3 regions of the Dactylosporangium sp. McL0621 genome follow, and region 1 is predicted to be linked to each of the others. Evidence: riboswitches for the same ligand, from Rfam matches in the RefSeq annotation. Region 1 holds a riboswitch; each other region holds the start of a gene.
What was found. Region 1 has a riboswitch for cyclic di-AMP ahead of ACPPVO_RS06255 (NlpC/P60 family protein). Riboswitches for the same ligand answer to the same signal wherever they lie in the genome.
Positions count from the first base shown of each region.

Region 1 (7,501 bases):
GCCCGAAGGTGGAGAACGTGAAAGTGGAGATGCGAACCGACACAGGCGCCGAGGAGCGTGACCTGGTCGGCGTGTACCTGCATGAGATCTCCCGCACGCCGCTGCTCGACGCCGCTTCTGAGGTCGAGCTGTCCAAGGCGGTCGAGGCTGGGCTCTACGCCGAGCACCTACTCGACAGCGACGAGATCCCCGACGGCGTGACGGCCGCGGAGCTGCACCGCCTTGTGGCGGACGGCGAGCGGGCGAAGGACCGGTTCATCCGGGCCAACCTGCGTCTCGTGGTGTCGATCGCGCGGCGTTACGTGCGGTCCGGCATGCCGATGCTCGACCTGATCCAGGAGGGCAACACCGGCCTCGTGCGGGCCGTCGAGAAGTTCGACTACGTGCGTGGATACAAGTTCTCGACATATGCGACGTGGTGGATCCGCCAGGCGATCAGCCGGGCGATCGCGCAGCAGGAGCGCACGGTCCGGCTCCCGGTGCACCTCGTCGAGGACGTCAACCGCATGCGCAACGTCGCGCGGCAGCTCACCCGTGAGCTGGGCAACGACCCGGAGCCGGAGCAGCTGGCCACCGCGCTCGGGGTGCCCGTCGAGCGGGTGCACGAGCTCATGCGCTGGTCGCAGGACACCGTGTCGCTCGACACCCCGGTGGGTGACGACGGCGACACCAACCTGGGCGACCTGGTCGCGGACTCCGACGCCCCGTCGCCGGAGGACGTGGTCCTGGCCGCGCTGGAGCGCCAGCGGATCGAGGGCCTGCTCAACCACCTCGACGACCGTTCGGCCGGCATCATGCGGGCCCGCTACGGCCTCGAGGACGGCCGCGAGCACTCGCTGACCGAGGTCGCTTCGCGGTTCTCGCTGTCCCGCGAGCGCATCCGCCAGCTGGAGATCCAGGCGCTCGGCCGGCTGCGCGAGCTGGCCCGGGCCGAGGGGCTCCAAGCCGCCTAGCCAACCGACAGGCCGCCCAACCCAACGACAGGCCGCCCAACCAAACGACGGGCCGTCCAACCAACGACGGGTCGCCCAGCCAACGCCAGGCCACCTGGCCAAACGACAGGCCGCTCAGCCAAAAGGCAGCCCAACTCAAGACGGCGAAAGGCCCCGGGTCGATGAGGACCCGGGGCCTTTGTCTGCTCCTAGTACGGGTCGCCGCACACCTTCCACGCCCCGCTCTCCTTGAGCAGCTCGAACGTGTGCTTGGACTTGCCGCTGCTCCTGTACGTCACGCTGGCGTCGATCGACGCCGTCTCGGTGCCGTTGTCGTTGCTGTAGGAGCCGCCCCAGCCCAGGTCGTGCCCGGTGACCGGGTCCTTCTTGACGTACGTGTCGAAGGCCTCCGGCCCGTACTGCCGCTGCGCCGAGGAGCACAGCATGTCGTAGGCGGCCTGCGTCCTACCCGACTCGAGGGCGGTCAGGAAGTCCCCGGCCGCGGCCTTGGGCGCCTTCGTGGCGCTGTTGACGATGAAGTACAGCCCGGCCGCGCCGCCCCCGCAACACAGCAGGAAGGCGCCGATCGCGCTGAAAATAATGATCTTCCAGGTTTTGCTCACGCGCGCCAGCGTAGGAACGCCGGGCCCGCCGAGATGTAAACCACCCGACGCGGATCATGGCCGATGGGCGACCACGAAGAGGCGCGGGAACGGCAGGATCGTGCCGAACGGCTCGCGCGGGTACAGCCGCCGCAGTTCGGTCCGGATGTCCGCACTGAACTCCTCGAGGTCCTCGCCCGACAGTGCGTCGAGGTAAGGGCGCAGCCCGGTGCCCTTGAACCACTCGAACACGGGGTCGTCGCCCGGCAGCACGTGGTAATAGGTCGTCTCCCACGCGTCGACGGTGAGCCCGGCCGCGCAGAGCAGCCGCACGTACTCGGCCGCGTCGAGCACCGGTGTCGCCGAGCGCGGCCCGGTCGCCCCCAGCGCGCCCGCGAGCCCGGGCGCCCACCGCTCCCGGGCGGCCACGCCGGCCAGGCCCGGGTCGAAGCCGGGGCTCGGCACCTGGAACGCGAGGGTGCCGCCGTCGTCCAGCGCGGCCGCCCAGCGCGGCAGCAGCGTCTCGTGGTCGTCGACCCACTGCAGCGAGGCGTTGGCCACGATGACGTCGAGGGAGCCGCGCTGGGGCCGCCACCCGGCCGCGTCGGCGAGCTGGAAGGTCAGCTGGGCGGTGCGCCGCTCATCGGCGGCCGTGATCATCGACGGCGAGGAGTCCAGACCCAGGATCGCCGCGTCGGGCCAGCGCTGGGCGAGCGTCGCGGTCATCGTGCCGGGGCCGCAGCCCACGTCGACGACGGCGACCGCGGAGGTCGTCGGGATGCGGGCGACGAGCTCGCGGAACGGCCGGGCGCGCTCCTCGGCGAAGCGCTCGTACTGCTGAGGGTCCCAGGAAGCCATGGTGCCAATGATGAAGGGCCGCCCTTCGAAAAGAGCGGCCCTTCGCGACGCGGCGTTACTTGACGCGGCCGTACCCGTAGATGCTGTCGACGCTGACCGATGCATACCGCACGACGTCACCGGTGTGCGGCGCGTGGATGATCGTGTCGTTGCCGACGTAGATGCCGACGTGGCCGAGGCCGTTGTAGAAGACGAGGTCGCCCGGGGCCAGCGCGCTGCGCGGGATGTGGGCCACCTTGCTCCACTGGCTGGCGGCGTTGTGCGGCAGGCTCACACCCGCGGCCGCCCATGCGGCCATCGTCAGGCCGGAGCAGTCGAACGAGTTCGGACCGGCGGCGCCGTACACGTACGGCTTGCCGAGCTTGCTCTTGGCGTAGTTCACCGCGGCGCCGGCGTTGCCGGAGACGGCCGGCAGGGTGCCCGGGTTGTAGTTCGCCCCGGTGACCTTGGTGCTGCCGGCGTTCTTGGCCTTCTTCTGCAGATCCTCGAGCTTCTTGACGTCGCCCTCGATCTGCTTGCGCTGGTTCTCGAAGTCGGCCTTCTGCGTGTTCTGGGTCGCGATCGTCTGGTCCAGGGTGGCCTTGGCCGCCCGGTACTCCTCGATGCTCTTCTGCTGCTGATGCGTGATCTGCTGCAGCATCGACATCTGGTCGATCAGTGAGCCCGACGACGTCGCGTTCAGTATGGCGTTGAGGTTGCGCAGCTTGCCGTTGCTCTTGAACGCCTCGATCGCGATCGCCTGGACGCCGTCGTTGGCCGCGGTCACGTGCTTCTCGAGGTCGGCGGCCTTCGCCTGCGAGTCGGCGATGTCGATGTTGAGCTTGTTCCACGACTCGATCGTGGCCTCGAGGTCCTTGTTCTGCTTGTCGAGCTGGGCCTCGATCTCGGCCAGCGACGGGTCGGCGTGCGCGACCGTGGCGGGTGCGAGCACGGCGAGTGACAGGAACCCGATCAGCAGGGTCCGCAGCACCGACCGGCAGGCACGATGTCCAGTGGACAAGGGAGGGTAGACCCTTCTGCACCAACCGCCTACCGGGTTAGCTGACGGGTTCGGGCGGGAAGAGAAGCGCCCTACCGCAGCGTCGCGGATTCACCCCGAATTGCGTGGGTCCCCGGTTCGACGCGCGCGCCCGAGGGCGGGTGCGCGCGGGTTCGATTCGGCGGCGCTTGCCCGGCGCCATCCGGGGTGGACGGCGGACTGCCGAGCAGGCCAGGGCCTAACTTAACGTGATCACCCCTCGGGCGGAAGGCGTGCGCCCCCCTCGATATCTAATAACCTAAAAGTCCGGATTACTACCGGTTCATCGGCGGTACCACACCGTGACTTTGGTGCCGGACGGTTACGAATTCGGGACTTGATTCCTCCTCTGGAGCGGGTTAAATACACGTAACTTCTTACACCGCCGGTGCAAATAGTTCGGGGGTCCGCAACGTGCTACGGGTCCAGAACCTCGAGGTCGTCTACGACGACGTGATGCTGGTGTTACGGGGCGTGAGCCTCGACGTCCCGGAGGGCCGGATCGTCGCCCTCCTCGGCGCGAACGGCGCCGGCAAGACCACGCTGCTGCGGGCGCTGTCCGGCCTGCTCGGCGTGCACGACGGGGCCGTCACCCGCGGCAGCGTCACCCTCGGCGACAGGCCCATCCACCGCCTGCGCCCGGCCGCCATCGTCCGGCGCGGGATCAGCCAGGTCATGGAGGGCCGGCGCACCTTCGCCGAGCTCACCGTCGAGGAGAACCTGCGGCTGGGGGCCCACACCCGCCGCCGCGGCGTGGCCGAGGCGATGGAGCGCATGTACACGCTCTTCCCCGTGCTCAAGGAGCGGCGCGGCGCCGTCGCCGGCTACCTCTCCGGCGGCGAGCAGCAGATGCTCGCGATGGGCCGGGCGCTCATGTCCGACCCGGTCTACCTGCTGCTGGACGAGCCGAGCCTGGGCCTGGCCCCGCGCCTGGTCGAGCAGGTGCGCGACCTGATCGTGGAGATCAACCGGGCCGGCACCGCCGTGCTGCTGGTCGAGCAGAACGCGACAATGGCGCTGTCCGTGGCCGAGCACGGCTACGTGCTGGAGAACGGCAAGGTCGTGCTGGACAAGCCGGCCGCGGAGCTGCTCGCCGACGACGACATCCGCGAGTTCTACCTCGGCTCGCACGCGGCCCACTCGTTCCGCGACGTCAAGCACTACAAGCGCCGCAAGCGGTGGTTGTCATGAGCGGTCCGGAGCGCAGCGGAGGGGCCGCTCATCATGAAGCTCAGCTCTCGTCCTGCCGTTACCGGAGCGAAGCGGAGGTGACGGCATGAGCGGTCCGGAGCGCAGCGGAGGGGCCGCTCATCATGAAGCTCAGCTCTCGTCATGCCGTTACCGGAGCGAAGCGGAGGTGACGGCATGAGCGATGTGCTGACGTTCCGTGATGTGCGGCTGAGCTTCGCCGGGGTCAAGGCCATCAACGGGGTCGACTTCACCGTCGGCGCCGACGAGCTCTTCGCCGTGATCGGCCCCAACGGCGCCGGGAAGACGTCCATCTTCAACGTGATCTCCGGGGTGTACCGCCCGCAGGAGGGCCGGGTCCTGCTCGGCGACACCGACATCACCGGCGCGCGCCCGGACAAGGTGGCCCGGCTCGGCGTCGCCCGCACCTTCCAGAACGTCGAGCTGTTCCGCCAGCTCACGGTCGTGGAGAACCTGATGCTCGGCCGGCACCACCACATGCGCTACGGCACCCTGGCCGCCATCGCCTGGGTCGGCCGGGCCCGCCGCGAGGAGCTGGCCAACCGGGCCCGGGTCGAGGAGATCGTCGACTTCCTCGAGCTCGCCCAGTGGCGCCGGATGCCGGTCGGGCTGCTGCCCTACGGCGTACAGAAGCGGGTGGAGCTCGGCCGGGCCCTGGCCATGGAGCCGCGGCTGCTGCTGCTGGACGAGCCGGTCGCCGGGATGAACCTCGAGGAGACCGAGGACATGGCCCGGTACATCCTCGACATCCGCGACGAGCTGGGCATCCCGATGATCCTCGTCGAGCACGACATGGGCCTGGTCATGGACCTCGCCGACCGGGTGCTGGTGGTCGACTTCGGCGTGCCGGTCGCGTGCGGCACCCCGAAAGAGGTCCAGCAGAACCCGGACGTGATCCGGGCGTACCTGGGGGAGACGAAATGACAATCGCCACCCTCGTGCGCGACCGGGCCGGCCGGACCCCGGACGCGGTCGCGCTGCGGGAGAAGCACCGCGGGATCTGGCGCGAGATCACCTGGCGGGAGTACTGGGATTCGGCGCAGTCGGTCGCGCACGCGCTGCGCGGGCTCGGCGTCGGCCCTGGCGACCGCGTCGCGATCCTGGCCGAGAACCGGCCCGAGTGGCTCTACGCCGACGTGGCCACGGTGGCGTTGCGGGCCGCGACCGTCGGGCTCTACCCGACCAGCCCGGCCGGCGACGTCGGCTACCTGCTGGCCCACAGCGACGCGAAGGTGCTCATCGCCGAGGACCAGGAGCAGGTGGACAAGGCCCTGGCGGTGCTGGGGGAGTGCCCGCAGCTGCAGCGGATCGTGTACCTCGACCCGAAGGGCATCCGCAACCGGTACCAGAACGACCGCCTGCTGTCGTGGGACGACATGCTGGCCGACGGGCCGGCCCCGCCCCTGGAGCTCGCGGCCGAGCCCGGCGACCTGGCGACGCTCGTCTACACCTCGGGCACGACCGGGCGGCCCAAGGGCGCGATGCTCACCGTGTCCAATGTGGACTTCGCGGTCGACGTGCTGCGGGGCGACGGCGGCCTCACCGACCCGCCGCCCGGCCCGCGCGACCTGCTGCTGTCGTACCTGCCGCTGTGTCACGTCGCCGAGCGCGTCTTCACCGTGTGGCTGGGCGCGGCCACGGGCGTGGTCGTGCACTTCGGCGAGTCGATCGCGACGGTGCAGGCGGACCTGCGTGAGGTACAGCCGACGATCCTCTTCGGCGTCCCGCGCATCTGGGAGAAGATGCTGGCCGGCGTCACCACGCGCATCGCCGGCGCGTCGCGGCTCAAGCGCGCCAACGCCCGGCTGTGGCTGCGGGTCGCCGACGGCATCGGGGCCACCCTCGCGGCCAACGGCGGGCGGCACACCGCCGGCAGCCGGCTGCGCTACGCGCTGGGCTGGCTGTGCTGCTACCGCGCGCTGCGGGAGCGGATAGGGCTGCGGCAGATTCGGTACGCGGCCAGCGGCGCCGCCCCGGTCGCGCCCGAGGTGCTGCGGTTCTTCATGGGCATCGGGGTGCCGATGCACGAGGTGTACGGCATGACGGAGAACGCCGCCATCGCCACCGCGAACCGGCCGGGCCGCATCCGCCTCGGCACCGTCGGCGAGCCCCAGCGCGGCGTCGAGGTGCGCATCGCCGACGACGGCGAGATCCAGACCCGGCACGCGGGCACCTTCGCGGGGTACTTCGCGGACGCGCCCGCCACCGCCGCCGCCCTGACCCCGGACGGCTGGCTGCGCACCGGCGACATCGGCGTGCTCGACGGCACGTACCTGAGCGTGACCGACCGGGCCAAGGACATCATCATCACCGCGGGCGGCAAGAACGTCGCCCCCAGCGAGATCGAGAACGCGCTCAAGGCCTCCCCGTACATCAAGGAGGCGGTCGTCGTCGGCGACCGGCGCGCGTACCTCACCGCCCTCGTCGGCATCGAGCTCGAGACCGTCGGCGAGTGGGCCCAGCGGCAGGGCCTGGCCTACACCACCTACCGAGACCTGTCCGCCAAGGCGGAGGTGCTGGCCCTCGTGCGCGGCATCGTCGACGGGGTCAACGCCGGCCGCGCGCCGGTGGAGCAGCTCAAGCAGTTCCGGATGCTGCCCAAGGAGCTCGACCACGAGACCGGAGAACTGACCGCGACGCAGAAGGTGCGCCGCGCCGCGGTCGCCGAGGCCTTCCGCGCCGAGGTCGACGAGATGTACCGGAGCGACGAGATGTACCGGAGTCCCGCGTGAAGGATCTGCTCGAGAGCGTGCTGCGGGGCGTCGGCACCGGCAGCGTGTACGCGCTGCTGGGCCTCGGCTTCGTGATCATCTACAAGGCGACGCGGGTGATCTCCTTCGCCCAGCCGTCGTTCATGCTGGCCGGGGCGGTGCTGGTGACGT
Region 1 covers NZ_CP188259.1:1,363,235-1,370,735, forward strand. Annotated here, with positions in the region: gene ACPPVO_RS06240 (sigma-70 family RNA polymerase sigma factor) at 30-953, shown strand; gene ACPPVO_RS06245 (hypothetical protein) at 1,142-1,555, opposite strand; gene ACPPVO_RS06250 (methyltransferase domain-containing protein) at 1,610-2,392, opposite strand; gene ACPPVO_RS06255 (NlpC/P60 family protein) at 2,448-3,362, opposite strand; cyclic di-AMP (ydaO/yuaA leader) riboswitch at 3,404-3,565, opposite strand; gene ACPPVO_RS06260 (ABC transporter ATP-binding protein) at 3,867-4,601, shown strand; gene ACPPVO_RS06265 (ABC transporter ATP-binding protein) at 4,776-5,543, shown strand; gene ACPPVO_RS06270 (AMP-dependent synthetase/ligase) at 5,540-7,351, shown strand; gene ACPPVO_RS06275 (branched-chain amino acid ABC transporter permease) at 7,348-7,501, shown strand, end outside.

Region 2 (7,501 bases), 1.6 Mb from region 1:
GCACCGCTCGCCGAGGTGGCGATCGCGTGGAGGCCGAAGAGCGCGAAGTGGTGGTCGCGCAGCTGGTCGACCGTGGCGTCGTTCATGTCGATCTTGAGTTTGTGCTGCTCCACTGCAGGCCTCCTGGGTTTGCGGGCTCTGGAGACAGTGTGGGGCGGACAGGTTGCATGATCGGGGCAATCAGTGAAAATCGCTCACGATCGCCTCGGCGGCCTGGCGCAGCTCGCGCTGGTCGGGCAGCCAGGCGCCGGCGATGTCCGGATGCAGACTCGCGCGGGCGACCTCGAGGAGCCGTTGGCTCACCTCGTCCACGGACTCGCCGTGGTAGTCGTCCTTGACGACCTCGGCGGCGCGCTGCAGCGCCGAGGTCAGCTGGGCCTCGAGCGGCTCCTGGAGCCGCTGGACGGCGGGGTCGGCGCCGTCCGGGTCAATGGTGACGTGCAGTTCCTGCATGGCCGTGGTAATGCCCGACGGCCGCGCCTTTTATTCAGGCTTTTCAGGCGGCCATCGGACGGATGACCGCGCCCGGGCGGCGCATCGAGCGAATGGCCCGCAGCGTCTTGGAGCCCTCGACCGGGTAGGTCGCGCGGATCTGGGCCAGCGCCCACGCCATGCGGGCGACGGCGGTCTCCGGGTGGTCGCCGAACTCGCTCGCGACCCGGGCCGCGCAGCCCTGCACGCCCATGCGCCGCAGGGTCGCCGCGACCGCGGTGCGGATCTCGCCGCGCGCCGGGGCCTGCGAGCCCTGCAGATCCGAGGCGAACAGCGCCTCGGCCCGAACGGCCTCGAAAGTGGTAGCCATCTCGCACCTCCTGTGCGCCTCGTACCTTCATGTTTCCTCGATGACATTCACGTTAGAAGTGCCCCGCCGGTTCGGGCTCACGGTTTCATGCCACCGTCGTCTGTTGGTCACGTTGAGTTGATCGGCTAGCAGGGTGCACCGGTGGCAGGGCTGTGGCAGGGTGGGGCGGTGTCCCTGACCTCGAGCTCTCCGAGCAGCGCGCCTCTGCCGCTGCACCGGGCGGCGCGCATCGAGGACGCCTTCCACGCCGTGCTGGAGCGGCGGCTGCGCCGGCGGGGCTGGAGCGTCGCGGTCACCGCCTACACCGGCTACGGCTCCGCCGCGACCGAGACCAGGCCCGGCTGGGTCCGGGTGCTCGGCCGGGTGCTGCTGGCCCGCATCGACCCGAAGCCCGGCAAGCGCCTCAAGAAGCTGCGCGGCTGGCGCTCGTTCACCGCGGTGTCGGTCAGCAACGCGCTCGTGCGGATCCAGGCCGGCGGGCAGACCTGCGAGGTGCGCTGCGACCGCGGCGGGTTCGTGGACTTCGTGGTCGAGGCCGACCTGGCCCCCGGCTGGGCCACGGTGACGCTGCAGTGCGAGGACAGCGACCCCGTCGAGGCGCCGGTCCGGATCATCGACCCGGCCGCCACCCGCCTCGGCATCGTCTCCGACGTGGACGACACGGTAATGGTCACGACGCTGCCGCGGCCGCTGCTGGCGGCGTGGAACACCTTCGTGCTGGATGAGCACGCCCGGGCATCGGTACCAGGGATGGCGGTGCTGTACGAGCGGCTGGTCAACGCCAACCCGGGCGCGCCCGTCTTCTACCTGTCCACCGGCGCCTGGAACGTGGCGGCGACCCTCACGCGGTTCCTGTCGCGGCACCTGTACCCGGCCGGCCCGCTGCTGCTCACCGACTGGGGGCCACAGGCGGACCGGTTCTTCCGCAGCGGCCAGGCGCACAAGCGGGCCTCGCTGTCCCGGCTCGCCCAGGAGTTCCCGGACATCCGCTGGCTGCTCGTCGGCGACGACGGCCAGCACGACCCGGAGATCTACGCCGAGTTCGCCGCGGAGCACCCGGACAGCATCGCGGCGGTCGCGATCCGGCACCTCTCGCCCACGCAGGCGGTGCTGGCCGGCGCGGTCCCGGGCGTGGCCGGCAACCCGCGGCGGTTCCCGCCCGACGACTGGCGCTGGCTCGGCGCCCCGGACGGTGCCGGCCTGTGGCGCCTGCTGCGCGACACGGAACTCCTGTAGCTCCTCCAGGGGCTAGCCCTTGCGGCTCGCGCTCGAGCTCATCGGGGCGCCGACCTTCTCGATCAGCTCGTGCAGGACCTGCTCGGACCGGTCGTGCGGGACCTGGCAGGTGCCGGCGGCGAGGTGGCCGCCGCCGCCGTACTGCAGCATGACCGAGCCGATGTCCGTCGGCGAGCTGCGGTCGAGGATCGACCTGCCGACCGCGAACACCGTGTTGAGCTTCTGCTTTCCCCAGATCACCCGGGCCGCCGACGGGGCCTCCGCGTCGATGACGTGGTTGCTCGCCAGCCCGCCGGTGCGCAGCGTCTCCGAGTGGTGGTGGTCGAAGACCAGGTGGGCGCCGGGGGCGTACGGCAGGTTGGTGAGGATGTCCGTCGGGCCCACGTCGACCGCACCGTCCTGCACGTCCTTGGGGTGCACGAACGTGATGTCGCCGATGAGGTCCAGGTGGCGCAGCAGGACCGCGCAGACCAGTCGGTCGAAGTCGCTGCGGGTCACGAGACGGTACTTCACTGCAATCCCCTTGCCACGGAAAACGGCCGGTCGACGGTTGCCCCATCGGCCGGCCGCTCGCGTCTTTGAGGATTACAGGATCGAGAGGTGCACGTGGTTCGTGTGGTCGCTGGAGGGATCGCCGGCGACGCCGCTGTAATGGTGCCAGCCGACGGCGGGCGTCCAGATCTCCTTGAACCAGATCACGTACATCACGCCGAGCGCATTCGCGTTCTTGACGAAGTACGCGGCCAGCGTGCTGCCGTAGACGAAGTCGTCACCGGAGGCCACGCCGCCGAATCCCGATTTCGTCTGTACCGAGAAGTCGCAGGCCCGGCCCTTGGGGTGCTCGTACGGCCCGCTCGGGCGGAAGCACGCCACGAACCGCTTGAAGTTGTCCTTCTGCGCCTCCTGCATCGCGTGCAGCATGCGCGGGGTGATGCAGCCCGTCGTCGTGGGGTCCTTGACGCTGCACGACTCCTTCGGCAGCGCGCCGGTGGACGTGCGGGGCACCGGGTCGGCGGTCGGCAGGTTGGCGGTGACGAAGCCCTTGCTCGGGCCGCCGGCCAGCTTCAGGGCGTTCTCCGCGTCCTTCTTCTTCTGCTCCATCGTCTGGACCTGCTGCTGCTGCGCGGCGACCTCGTCCTCGAGCGCCTTCTTCTGCGCGGCCTGGCTGTCCTTGAGCTGCTTGAGCTGGTGCAGCAGGTTGTCGTTGTGGTGGGCGATCTGGTTGATGGTGCCGGCCCGTTCGGCGAAGCCGTCCGGACTGCCGGAGTCCATCAGCGCGGCGAACGTGGTGAGCGGGCCGGTGCGGTAGGCCGCGACGGCGATCGAGGCCACCTGGTCCTGCACCGTCGCGAGCTGGGCCTCGGTCGCCTGCAGCTGCGCGGTGAGCTCGCCCTGGCGCTTGACCGAGGCGTCGAACTTCTCTTTCGCCTCGGACCAGGCCCGGGTGCTGTCCTCGAGTACGGAGCCCAGGGTGGGGTTCGCGCTGGAGCCCTCGTCGCCGGTGTCGCCGCCGGGCTCGGCCGCGGCGGGCGTGGCGGCGAGCCCCCCGAGCACGAATGCCGCCAGCAGCGCGACCATCAGGCGCCGGTAGGGATGTCGCAATGACATCTTGTTCGTTGTTCCTTCCGTCGGCCGCCGACCGAGTTAGCTGACGGGTTCGGGACGGAACGACCCCTACCACCCTTCGGGAGAAGGGCGGATTCACCCCAACGTTACGGTGGGTCCCCGGCTCGCCACAGTGCGGCGATTAGGCGGCAGCCTCGCCCGGCACCGGGGGCGGTGCCCTCGTGGACGTGACCGTGGGTCACTGTACCCAGGGCGCCGAATTCGCGCACCGGACGGTTTGTCCTCTTCCAGTTGAAGACACGCCGCAGTGACGTAGATCACCGCCGGGCCGCATGTCTCAAGACAACCGTAAATATTCTTCATAAAAAGATGACGTTCGCTCCTTCACGCCCCTCCGCCTGGTCGGATGGGCAGGTCAGACGACCTGGGTAAGGAGTGATCAACGGTGTCGAGAGTGCGCCTGTGGGCGATGCTGGCCGCGGTGACCGTCGTGGGCGGGGTGGTCGCGGTCTTCAACATGCTCCCCGCGTCGGCCGCGTCCTGCAGCCCCGCCTGGCAGGCCTCGGCGGTCTACACCGGGGGCGCGACGGTCTCCCGCAACGGCCACAACTTCCTCGCCAAGTGGTGGACGCAGAACGAGGCGCCCCCCGGTACGACCGGCGTCTGGCAGGACCAGGGCTCGTGCGGCGGCTCGACCCCGCAGCCCCCGACCCAGACCGGCACCGCGGGCGGCTGCAGCTTCCCGGCGTGGGTGCAGGGCCGCAACTACGCGACCGGGGACATCGTGAAGTTCACGGACGGTAACTTCTACGTCGCCGAACATGACAACCCGGGCTACAGCCCGGTGATCAGCACCTGGTACTGGGACCCGTACGCGTGCACCGGCACTGGTGGTGGAACTGGTGGCGGGACGACTCCTCCCCCCTCGAACGGCTCCTTCGTCGTGAGCGAGGCCCAGTTCAACCAGATGTTCCCGGGCCGGAACTCCTTCTACACGTACTCGGGCCTGGTGGCGGCGCTGTCGGCGTACCCCGGCTTCGCGAAGACCGGCTCGGACGACGTGCGCAAGCAGGAGGCGGCCGCGTTCCTGGCGAACGTGAACCACGAGACGGGCGGCCTGGTGTACGTGGTGGAGCAGAACACCGCGAACTACCCGCACTACTGCGACACGAGCCAGTCCTACGGCTGCCCGGCCGGCCAGTCGGCGTACTACGGCCGCGGCCCGATCCAGCTGTCGTGGAACTTCAACTACAAGGCCGCGGGCGACGCGCTGGGCATCGACCTGCTGCACAACCCGAACCTCGTGCAGACCGATTCGGCCGTGGCCTGGAAGACCGCCCTCTGGTACTGGAACACTCAGAGCGGCCCGGGCACCATGACCCCGCACAACGCCATCGTCAACGGCGCCGGCTTCGGCGAGACGATCCGGAGCATCAACGGCAGCCTGGAGTGCGGGGGCCGCAACCCGGCCCAGGTGCAGAGCCGCGTGTCGGCGTACCAGCGCTTCGTGTCGATCCTGGGCACGGGCGTGGGGGCCGGCTCCCTGTCCTGCTGATTCATTGCTTCCTTCCGAACCTGGCGGCGGCCCTCCCTGGGGTGTGGGGGGCCGCCGCCAGGTCTTTCAGCCCTCCTTCATTTGAGGACCGAAGTTGTCCGCAGTGGTCGTCAGTCTGGAGCCATGACAGCGATCACCGAGTTCCGTATCGACATTCCCCAGGCCGACCTCGACGATCTGCGCGGGCGTCTCACCCGCACGCGGTGGGGCGGGCAACTGCCGGGCCCGGCGTGGGAGCGCGGCGTGCCGGTCGGCTATCTGAAGGACCTGGCCGAGCACTGGGCCACCAAGTACGACTGGCGCGCGCACGAGGCCGAGCTCAACGCCCACCCGCAGTACGTCACCGAGATCGACGGGCAGCGGCTGCACTTCGTACACGCGAAATCCGCCGAACCCGGCGCGCTGCCGCTGCTGCTGACGCACGGATGGCCGGGCTCCATCGTCGAGTTCCTCGACGTCATCGGCCCGCTGACCGATCCCCGGGCCCACGGCGGCGATCCGACCGATGCGTTCGACGTGGTGATCCCGTCGCTGCCCGGATTCGGGTTCTCCGGGCCGCTGTCCGGGCCGGGCTGGGACAGCAGGCGGATCGCGACCGCGTTCGCCGAGCTGATGCGCCGTCTCGGCTACGAGCGGTACGGCGCGCAGGGTGGCGACTTCGGCGCGTTCGTGGCCCCGGACCTCGGCCGGGTCGATCCGCAGCACGTGGTCGGCGTACACGTCAACGCCGCCACGGTCGGCTTCATCCCGTTCGGGGAGATCAGCGAGGACGAGCAGGCCGCGCTCACCGAGGCGGAACGGGCGCGCCTGACGCGGATGAAGGCGTTCCTGAGCGAGGGCAACGGATACTTCCAGATCCAGGCCACCCGTCCGCAGACCCTCGCCCACGCGCTGCTCGACTCGCCGGCCGGGCAGTTGGCCTGGATCGTCGAAAAGTTCAAGGAATGGACCCACGGCGACCTGCCCGAGCAGTCGGTCGACCGGGACCGGATGCTCACCAACGTCATGCTGTACTGGCTGACCGGCACCGCCGGCTCCGCCGCGAACCTCTACTACGAAAGCATGCACACCCGTAACTGGCCCACGCGCAGCGAAATCCCCACCGGCGTCGCCGTGTTCGCCGAAGACATCGCCATTCGGCAGTACGCCGAGCGTGGCAACGCCATCGTGCACTGGTCGGAGTTCGACCGGGGCGGGCACTTCGCCGCCATGGAGGCACCCGACCTGCTCGTGCCGGACGTGCGCACCTTCTTCCGCCGCTTCCGCTGACCCGAAGGTACGTGCGGACGCGCCCCACGGCCGTCCGCACGCACCTGCTCCGGGCGGTCAGGTGCGGCGCTCCGGCTCCTGCTCCTCCACGACCGCCGGCACGCGGGACGGCAGCGTGATGACCTGGGCCAGGACCGCGAGCGCCGGGAACGCCAGCGCGAGGACCGTGTTACCGGCGATCAGCGCGGCCGACGGATGCGTCCAGTCCTGAGCGCTGCCCGATGCGCCGCCGGCGCCGTAGAGCGCCAGCACCACGCAGGCGACGTACGCGTAGGCGGTGGACGTCACGAGCGTCCCCCACCGTCGCCGGAGCCGGGGCGAGGCGCCCACCAGGAGAACGGCGGCGAGCATCACCCACCGGTAGCCCGCCGCGACCGCCACCAGCCACCCCGGCACACTCGACGTCCGGCGAAGATCGTCGAGGTACTCGATAGCCGTCGCGCCGACGTGGTAGCTGACGATGAGCGCGATGACGTACGTGGTCACGACGTAGAACCGGGTCATCCGGCCCGAGGTCGTGTCCCCGGCGTCGATGAGCCAGCAGATGCCCGCGAAGATGCCCAGCGCGCCGAGCCCGAGCAGGCCGCTCGCGTACAGCGTCTCGGTCCAGGCCCGCCCGCACACCCGCTCGCCGGCGATGACCCCGAAGAGGAACGCGTCGAACGCGAGGACGAGAAACGAGCTGCCGAACGTCACCAGCGCGTTCGTGCGCCGCACCTGATCGCCGGCCCCGGACAGCAGGACCACGATGCCGGCGAACACCAGCCCGGCCAGCACCCCGGCAAACGCCGAGTGCACCGGCGCGGAGACGATCGGGCTCCACTCCAGCTCGGCACATTCCCCGTCCATGCCAGCAGTGTGACGCCCGTCAGCAAACCGCGACGCTCCGTCACGACCGACCGGTGGAGGTCGACCGTAAGCTGCAGAAACACGGCCGGCCGGAAAGTCGTTGCGGCCAGCAGCGGACCGCCCGGTACCCTGTAGGGCGCGGGCTGCTAGCTCAATGGCAGAGCAGTGGACTTTTAATCCATTGGTTCAGGGTTCGAGTCCCTGGCGGCCCACGTTTGGCCAGC
Region 2 covers NZ_CP188259.1:12,450,498-12,457,998, forward strand. Annotated here, with positions in the region: gene ACPPVO_RS59125 (hypothetical protein) at 1-113, opposite strand, end outside; gene ACPPVO_RS59130 (hypothetical protein) at 181-453, opposite strand; gene ACPPVO_RS59135 (hypothetical protein) at 497-802, opposite strand; gene ACPPVO_RS59140 (App1 family protein) at 977-2,038, shown strand; gene ACPPVO_RS59145 (hypothetical protein) at 2,051-2,551, opposite strand; gene ACPPVO_RS59150 (coiled-coil domain-containing protein) at 2,624-3,646, opposite strand; cyclic di-AMP (ydaO/yuaA leader) riboswitch at 3,656-3,802, opposite strand; gene ACPPVO_RS59155 (glycoside hydrolase family 19 protein) at 4,050-5,159, shown strand; gene ACPPVO_RS59160 (epoxide hydrolase family protein) at 5,283-6,428, shown strand; gene ACPPVO_RS59165 (hypothetical protein) at 6,486-7,277, opposite strand; tRNA gene ACPPVO_RS59170 (tRNA-Lys) at 7,418-7,489, shown strand.
Region 2: linked by a shared signal. The riboswitch ahead of ACPPVO_RS59150 (coiled-coil domain-containing protein) and the one ahead of ACPPVO_RS06255 (NlpC/P60 family protein) in region 1 are both predicted to bind cyclic di-AMP.

Region 3 (7,501 bases), 4.4 Mb from region 1:
GCCGCTCGTACATGCGGCGCTCCTTCGCGTCGAACACCGTCATCCGCACGAGCGCCTGGCTGCCGGCCGGGCCCGCGCGCAGGGCCGCGTTCACGAATGCGTCGAGCTTCGTGCCGTCGGCCTTGCGGAACTCCGCCGCCGCCTCGCGGACCTCGCCCTGCATGTGCAGCAGCGGCGCCAGGTGCGTCTCGTGCCAGATGCGGCTGCCGGGCGCGTAGAACTCGTGCACGCGCCGGCCGGCCAGTTGCTCGCGGCGGTAGCCGGTCCACTGCAGGAACGTGCGGTTCGCGCGCACGATGGTGCCGTCGGGCAGCAGCGTGAGGTACCCGCACGGCGCGCTGTCGTAGAGGTCCTCGGCGTTCTCCTCGGGCAGCGGCTCCGCCACGCCTCAGCCCGTCCGGAGGAAACCGCTGATCGCGGCGAAGGTCTCCTCGGGCGCGCTGAGGTTCGGGCAGTGGCCGGTCGCGTCGAGCACGACCAGCGTGCTGCCGGGGATGTTGGCGTTGCAGTACGCGCCCACCTCACGCGGCGCGATGACGTCCTCGGAGCACTGCAGGATCAGCGTCGGCACGCTCACCTTGCCCAGGTCCGCGCGGTTGTCGGAGCGGAAGGTCACCTCGGCGAACTGCCGCGCGATGGCCGGATCGGTGCGGCAGAAGCTGTTCGTCAGCTCCTCGCCGAGCTCCGGGCGGTCGGCGTTGCCCATGATGACCGGGGCCATCGCCGAGGACCAGCCGAGATAGTTGCTGTCGAGGCTCTCGAGCAGCTCGTCGATCTCGTTCGCGCTGAAGCCCCCGTAGTAGCCCTCGTCGTCGATGTACCGCGGGGAAGGCCCGACGAGCACGAGCCCGGAGAACCGGTCCGGCTCGGCGTTCGCGGCCAGCAGGCCCATCATCGCGGCGACCGAGTGCCCGACGAACACGACCCCGTGCAGGTCGAGCTCGTGGAGGAGCTCCAGCAGATCGTCGGCGTAGCCGCCGAGGGTGGAGTAGCGCTGCGGGTCGAAGGCCTTCAGGTCGGAGCCGCCGGCGCCGACGTGGTCGAAGAGCACGACGCGGTGTTGGCCGGCGAAGCGGGGCGCGACGAACCGCCACATGTTCTGGTCGCAGCCGAAGCCGTGTGCGAACACGATCGCCGGGGCGGCGGCGTTCTCGGGGCCGAGGAGCCTCACGTTGTTACGCAGCACTGCGCTCACGGCCAGTGACGTTACTAGCGCCCGCCGTGCGCGAACAAGGGGTCAGAGGGCTATTGCCCGCGATCGGGGCGGCGGTCATCTCCGCCGGGCGAGGCGGCCGGGCCGCGGCTCGAAGACCGTTGCAGGGCAAGGACGGTCAACTAGGAGGAGGCACCATGAGTGAACTCGTGGCGATCGGCTATCCCGATCTGGCCACCGCGAACTCGGCCCGTGAAAGGATCATCGAGCTGCAGCGCCAGGGGCTGATCACCGTGCGCGACGCCGCGGTGGTCGAGGCCGGCCGTGACGGCAAGGTCAAGCTGCACCAGTCGACGAGCATGGCCGGCGTCGGGGCGGCCGGCGGGGCGCTGTGGGGCGGCCTCATCGGCCTGCTGTTCTTCGCCCCGTTCATCGGCATGGCGGTCGGCGCGGCCGCGGGCGGCGTCGCCGGCAAGTTCACCGACACCGGGGTGGACGACAAGTTCATGAAGGACGTCGGCTCGGCGCTCGAGCCCGGTAACGCGGCCCTGTTCCTGCTCGTCGACCAGATCACCGTCGACAAGGTCGTGGCGGAGATGGAGCCGTACCACCTCGGCGGCCGCCTCCTGCACAGCTCGCTCAGCAGCGAGGCCGAGCAGCGTCTCCGCGACGCGCTCGAGGCGGCCCGCCTGGCGCGGGTCTGACCGTTCGGCGGGCCCCGGACCGGCCGTGTCCGATCCGGGGTTCGCCGATCGTCGTGATGGCGTGACCGTCATCGCCGTGTTCTTCCTCAACGGCCTCACGCTGTCGACGTACATCGTGCGGGCCCCCTCGTTCAAGGCCGGGTACCACCTCACCGACGGCCGCTTCGGCCTCACCGGCCTGCTGTTCGCGCTCGCCGCCATCGCGTGCATGCAGCTCGTCGGCCCCCTCACCGCCCGCGTCGGCGCCCGGGCGATCCTGCGGGTCACCCTCGCCGTCATGCCGGTGCTGCTGGCCGGCCTCGCCGTCGCGCCCGGCCCGTGGTGGTTCACCGCCGGCACGGCGCTGCTCGGCGCGGTCCACGGCACCACCGACGCCGCGATGAACGCGCTCGCGGTCGCCGTCGAGCGCGGGGCGGGCCGGCCCATCCTCAACGGCTGCCACGCCGGCTGGAGCATCAGCGCGGTCGTGGCCTCGCTGTCCACGGCCGTCCTGGCCCACGCGGGCGTGTCGCTGGCCGTGCACGCGGTCACGGCGGGCGCTCTGCTCCTGGCCGCCGGTCTGGTACTCGGGCCACGCCTGCCGGACCCGCCGGGCGCCGCGGCGCCGTCGTCCGCGCGGGCCGCCTGGAGCCGCCCGCTGCTCGTGCTCGGCCTGACCGCGACGGCGCTCATGATCTGCGAGGGCGGCGCGCTCGGCTGGGGCGGCATATTCCTGCACGACGTGCGGCACGCGACGCTCGGCCTCGCCGCGATGGGGATCACCGCGTACACCGGCGGCCAGACCCTCGGGCGGCTCACCGGCGACCGGCTCACCGCCCGCTGGGGGCCGGCCCGCTGTTCCGCCTCGGCGTCGCCGTCGCCGCGACCGGCCTCGCGACCGCGGTGCTGGCCCCGCACCCGGGCGCCGCGGTGGCGGGGTTCGCCCTGACCGGCCTCGGCTCGTCGGTGCTGATCCCGCTCACCTTCAGCGCGGTGGGACGGCTGCCCGGCCCCGAGCCCGCGGTCCTCGTCGCCCGGCTGACCACCTTCATGTACGCCGGCATCCTGCTCGGGCCGGCCCTGATCGGCTGGTCGGCGGAGTTCGTCGGGCTGGCGGCCACGATGACGGCCCTGGTACCGCTGCTGCTCAGCGCCGCCTACGGATCTTTGAGTCTGCGTTAAGTGTTGCTTAGATCGGGGACTGTGCGGTTCCGCCGCCGAGATGTTCTCGTTACGTTTGGTCCAGTCGGCCGGCAGTCGCCGCCCACCCCCTGGGCGGCCCGGGCCGGCGCCGCCGAGTCGTACGAAGGGCCTGGGAGCAGGCGCGACGCACGAGCCGGGGACCCACTTGGGGCTCGCCCCGTGGGGTGAATCCGCGCCCGTCAAGGTCGCGGTAGGGCGCACCTTCCTCCCGCCCGAACCCGTCAGCTAACCCGGTAGGCGGTCCGGAAGAAGGACGCTGCCGTGTTCAACGGACGAACGGCACTGCGCTCGCTGCTCATCGGGGTGGCGGTCGCGGCGATGGTCGCGCCGGCGTGTGCCGCACACGCCGACCCGACCCATGAGGAGCTGCAGGCCCAGATCGACCAGGGCAACCGGGACCTCGAGCTCATCGTCGAGCAGTACAACAAGATCAACGGCGATCTGGAGGCCACCCAGGCCTCGATCAAGCAGCTGGAGACCGACCTCCAGCCGCTGCAGGCGAGCATGGACGCGGCCCGCGCCACCGCCGACCAGATCGCGGTCAACGCCTACAAGACCGGTGGCAACCTCAACACCTGGTCGCTGATGCTCGGCGCCAGCTCCTCGGACGGGTTCTTCGACCGGGTCGGCACGCTGCAGCAGATATCCCGCAACCAGCAGGCGGACCTCGCCAAGTACACGACCGCGAAGTCCGGCGTCGACACCGAGCAGAAGCGCCTCAACGAGACCCTGGCGGCGCAGAGCCGGCAGAAGGCCGACATCGAGGGGCGGCGCAAGCAGATCGAGGGCAACATCGTCAAGCTCGACGAGATGCAGCGCAAGGCCGACGCCGCCGCGGCGGCCGCGGCCGCCAAGGCCAAGACGCCGACGAAGACCACGACGTCGAACCCGAACCCGGGTCCGCCGCCGGCCGTCTCCGGCGCGGCGGGCAAGGCGGTCAACTACGCGTGGGCCCAGCTCGGCAAGAAGTACGTCTTCGGCGCCGCCGGCCCGAACACCTTCGACTGCTCCGGCCTGACCATGATGGCGTGGAAGGCGGCCGGCGTCTCGCTGCCGCACAACGCCGCGCAGCAGTGGGGCAAGGTCCGGCACATCACGCGGAGCCAGCTGGCCCCCGGTGACCTGGTGTTCTACAACGGCCTCGGGCACGTGGGCATCTACATCGGCAACAACCAGATCATCCACGCGCCGAACAGCCGGACCGTGGTGAAGGTGGCCCCCATCGACATCGACTCGCTGTACGGCTACGGCCGCCCCTGACGGGTCGCATGTCACCACCGCCGCGGACCCCCGCTCCACCCCGAGAGGGATGACGAGCGGGGGTTTCCGGCGTGCCGCTCAGGCACCCAGGTGGCCCTCGCAGGTGCCGTCGGTGGACTTGGTGCCGTCGGGGCAGACCGAGTTCACCCACGACGTGCCGCCGAGGCGGGCGCCGCCCAGCCGGGCGCCGCGCAGGTTGGAGGCCTCGAACGTGGCCCCGGTCAGGTCGGCGCCGCGCAGGTCGGCCGCGGCCAGGTCGGTGCGCAGGAACGACACCGCGTGCAGGTCGGCGTCGCGCAGGGTCGCGTTCTGCAGGCCGACGTCGGTCAGTGAGCTGTCGCGCAGTACCGCGCCGCCCAGGTCGGCCCGGGTCAGCTTCACCTGGCTCAGCTGCGCCGAGCGGGCCGTGGCGCGGCTCAGGTCGGCGCCGTAGAGGTCGGCGCTCGTGATGGCCGCGTCCTGCAGCGTGGCCCGGTGCAGGTTGGCGCAGCGCAGCGGGCGGTCCAGGTCGAAGGCGGTGACCGTCCGGCCACTGAGGTCGGCGGCGCTCGGGGTGGTGCAGCGGGGGCCGTGCGCCGGGTCCGGGCCGCCGCCGCCGCCGTACCAGGTCAGGGCGGCCGCGGCGAGCCCGAGGCCGATGATCGACAGCCCGCCGACGGTCCGCGCGGTCGGCATGACTCGATCTTCCGCGCGTCCGGGCGGTGTGCCGGGTGAGCGGATGGGTTACCTTCCGGTAATGACGAAAGCGCTGGTGCTCGGCGGCGGCGGGATGACCGGTATCGCCTGGGAGTTCGGAGTCCTCGGCGGGCTGGCCCGCGCCGGGGTGAGGGTCGGCGACGCGGACCTCGTCGTGGGTACCTCCGCCGGTTCGGTGGTGGGCACCGTCGTGGCCGCCGGGATCTCCCTCGACGACGCGGTCGCCGCCCAGACCGCCGCCCCGGACCGCCCGGCCCCGGCCGTCGACATCGCGCCGGCCATCGCCGCGTTCGCGCTGCTCGCCGACCGGTCCCGCCCCCGCGCCGAGATCATGGCCGAGATCGGCGCGATGGCCCTGGCCGCGCCGACCGGCGACGAGCAGCCCCACGTCGCGCGCCTCGCCGCCCAGCTGCCGGTCGCCGAATGGCCCGACCGGGCCCTGCGCATCACCGCGGTGGACACCGACGGCGGCCGGTCCGCCGTGTTCGATCGTTCCGCGGGTGTACCCCTCCCGCTCGCCGTCGCCGCCAGCTGCGCGGTCCCGTGCGTGTTCCCGCCGGTCACCATCGACGGCCGGCGGTACATGGACGGCGGGGTGCGCTCGGGCACGAACGCGGACCTCGCCGAGGGCGCCGGCGCGCTGCTCGTCATCGCGCCCGTCGGCGGCCTGATCCGCCCGCTCATCGACCGCGAGATCGCCGCCACCGGCGCGGCGCGCAGCCTGGTGATCGAGCCCGACGACGCCGCGCTCGAGGCCATCGGCCCCAATGTGCTCGACCCGTCCCGCCGCGCCGCCGCCGTCGAGGCCGGCCTGCGCCAGGGTGCGGCCCTCGCCGACGCGGTGCGCGCGGTCTGGAGCGATTGAACGCTGTAACTTTCCCGGTCAAGTCCCAGGACAGCGGCCGTACGGTGGCGGCGCCGTTGCCCACCGTGGCCGCGCGATCCTACCGTCGCAGCGCATGAGCCACTTGAGAAGGGTCATCGCCGCGGCGGTGACGTCCGCCGCCGGTGTCGTGCTCGCCGTCGGCACCATGGCCGGCCCCGCCGCCGCGGCCGGGCCCGGGGTCTCCACCGTCGCCGCGGGCTACGCGCACACCTGCGCCGTCCGGACCGACGCGACGCTGTGGTGCTGGGGCAGCAACTGGAGCGGCGAGGTCGGCGACGGCTCCGGCGTCGACCGGGCCACCCCCACACGGGTGGGTACCGCCGCCACGTGGTCCGGCATCGACGCCGGCGCCAGCCACACCTGCGCGACCCGCACCGACCACACCCTGTGGTGCTGGGGCCGCAACTTCCGCGGCCAGCTCGGCGACGGCACCACCGTGAACAAGACCACCCCGGTCCAGGTCGGCACCGCGACCACGTGGGCGAGCGTCAGCGCCGGCGACAGCCACACGTGCGCGGTCCGTACCGACGGCACCCTGTGGTGCTGGGGCTTCAATCGCCTCGGCCAGCTCGGCCTCGGCTCCTCCGTCTACACCGTGACCACCCCGCAGCAGGTCGGCACGGCCACGACCTGGGCGAGCGTCACGACCGGCTACGCGCACAGCTGCGCGACCCGCACCGACGGCACCCTGTGGTGCTGGGGCGACAGCTCGTCCGGGCAGCTCGGCCTGGGCAGCGTGGCCTACTCGACCACGCCGGCCCAGGTCGGTACGGCCACCACGTGGAGCGGCGTCACCGCCGGGTTCGCCCACAGCTGCGCGACCCGGACCGACCACACCCTGTGGTGCTGGGGTGAGAACGGCTACGGCCAGCTCGGCATCTCCGGCGCGTACCAGACCGCCCCGATCCAGATCGGCACCGTCAACACCTGGAGCCGGGTCAGCGCCGAGGTCGACACGACGTGCGGGTCCCGCACCGACGGCAGCCTGTGGTGCTGGGGCAACAACATGACCGCCCAGATCGGCGACGGAACCACGACCAACCGCTCCGCCCCGACGCGGGTCGGCACCGCCACCACCTGGACGGCGGGCTTCGTCGCGAGCTACCACACCTGCGGCGTCCGCACCGACGCGAGCCTGTGGTGCTGGGGCAACAACGCCAACTCCCAGCTGGGCGACGGCACCACCACCCAGCGCTCGACCCCGGCGCAGGTCACCCTGCCCTGACCGGCTCGGCTCCACCGGCCGGTCAGGGCCGCGTGACCTGACCGGCCGCCGCGCGCAGGGTTCGGCCGGTGCTGGGCGATGCGCCGCTGCAGCCCCTAGGGGCTGTATCGAAGTGGATGGCCGGGCTGCGGCGGACTCAGGCGTCGCCGGGAACCGTAGCGGTCACACCCCGATACAACCCCGGTATCGGGGCGCGCCCGGCGCGGCCCCAGCCGACGCCTGAGCCTCGCCTCGCTCCGACCCCCACTTCGACACAGCCCCTAGGCGGCCGGGGTCGTGGTGCAGGCCCAGCTCTCCTGGGCGGCGGGGGAGTAGGGCGAGACGCCCGCCGGGTTGAAGGCGCGCACCTTGAAGCACATGTACGTGCCCGGGCTCAGGCCGTCCCAGGTGTACGA
Region 3 covers NZ_CP188259.1:9,641,990-9,649,490, reverse strand. Annotated here, with positions in the region: gene ACPPVO_RS45740 (SpoIIE family protein phosphatase) at 1-385, opposite strand, end outside; gene ACPPVO_RS45735 (alpha/beta fold hydrolase) at 389-1,195, opposite strand; gene ACPPVO_RS45730 (DUF1269 domain-containing protein) at 1,351-1,857, shown strand; gene ACPPVO_RS45725 (MFS transporter) at 1,919-2,785, shown strand; gene ACPPVO_RS45720 (hypothetical protein) at 2,767-3,018, shown strand; cyclic di-AMP (ydaO/yuaA leader) riboswitch at 3,136-3,293, shown strand; gene ACPPVO_RS45715 (NlpC/P60 family protein) at 3,301-4,299, shown strand; gene ACPPVO_RS45710 (pentapeptide repeat-containing protein) at 4,378-4,974, opposite strand; gene ACPPVO_RS45705 (patatin-like phospholipase family protein) at 5,036-5,860, shown strand; gene ACPPVO_RS45700 (RCC1 domain-containing protein) at 5,955-7,106, shown strand; gene ACPPVO_RS45695 (protein kinase domain-containing protein) at 7,367-7,501, opposite strand, start outside.
Region 3: linked by a shared signal. The riboswitch ahead of ACPPVO_RS45715 (NlpC/P60 family protein) and the one ahead of ACPPVO_RS06255 (NlpC/P60 family protein) in region 1 are both predicted to bind cyclic di-AMP.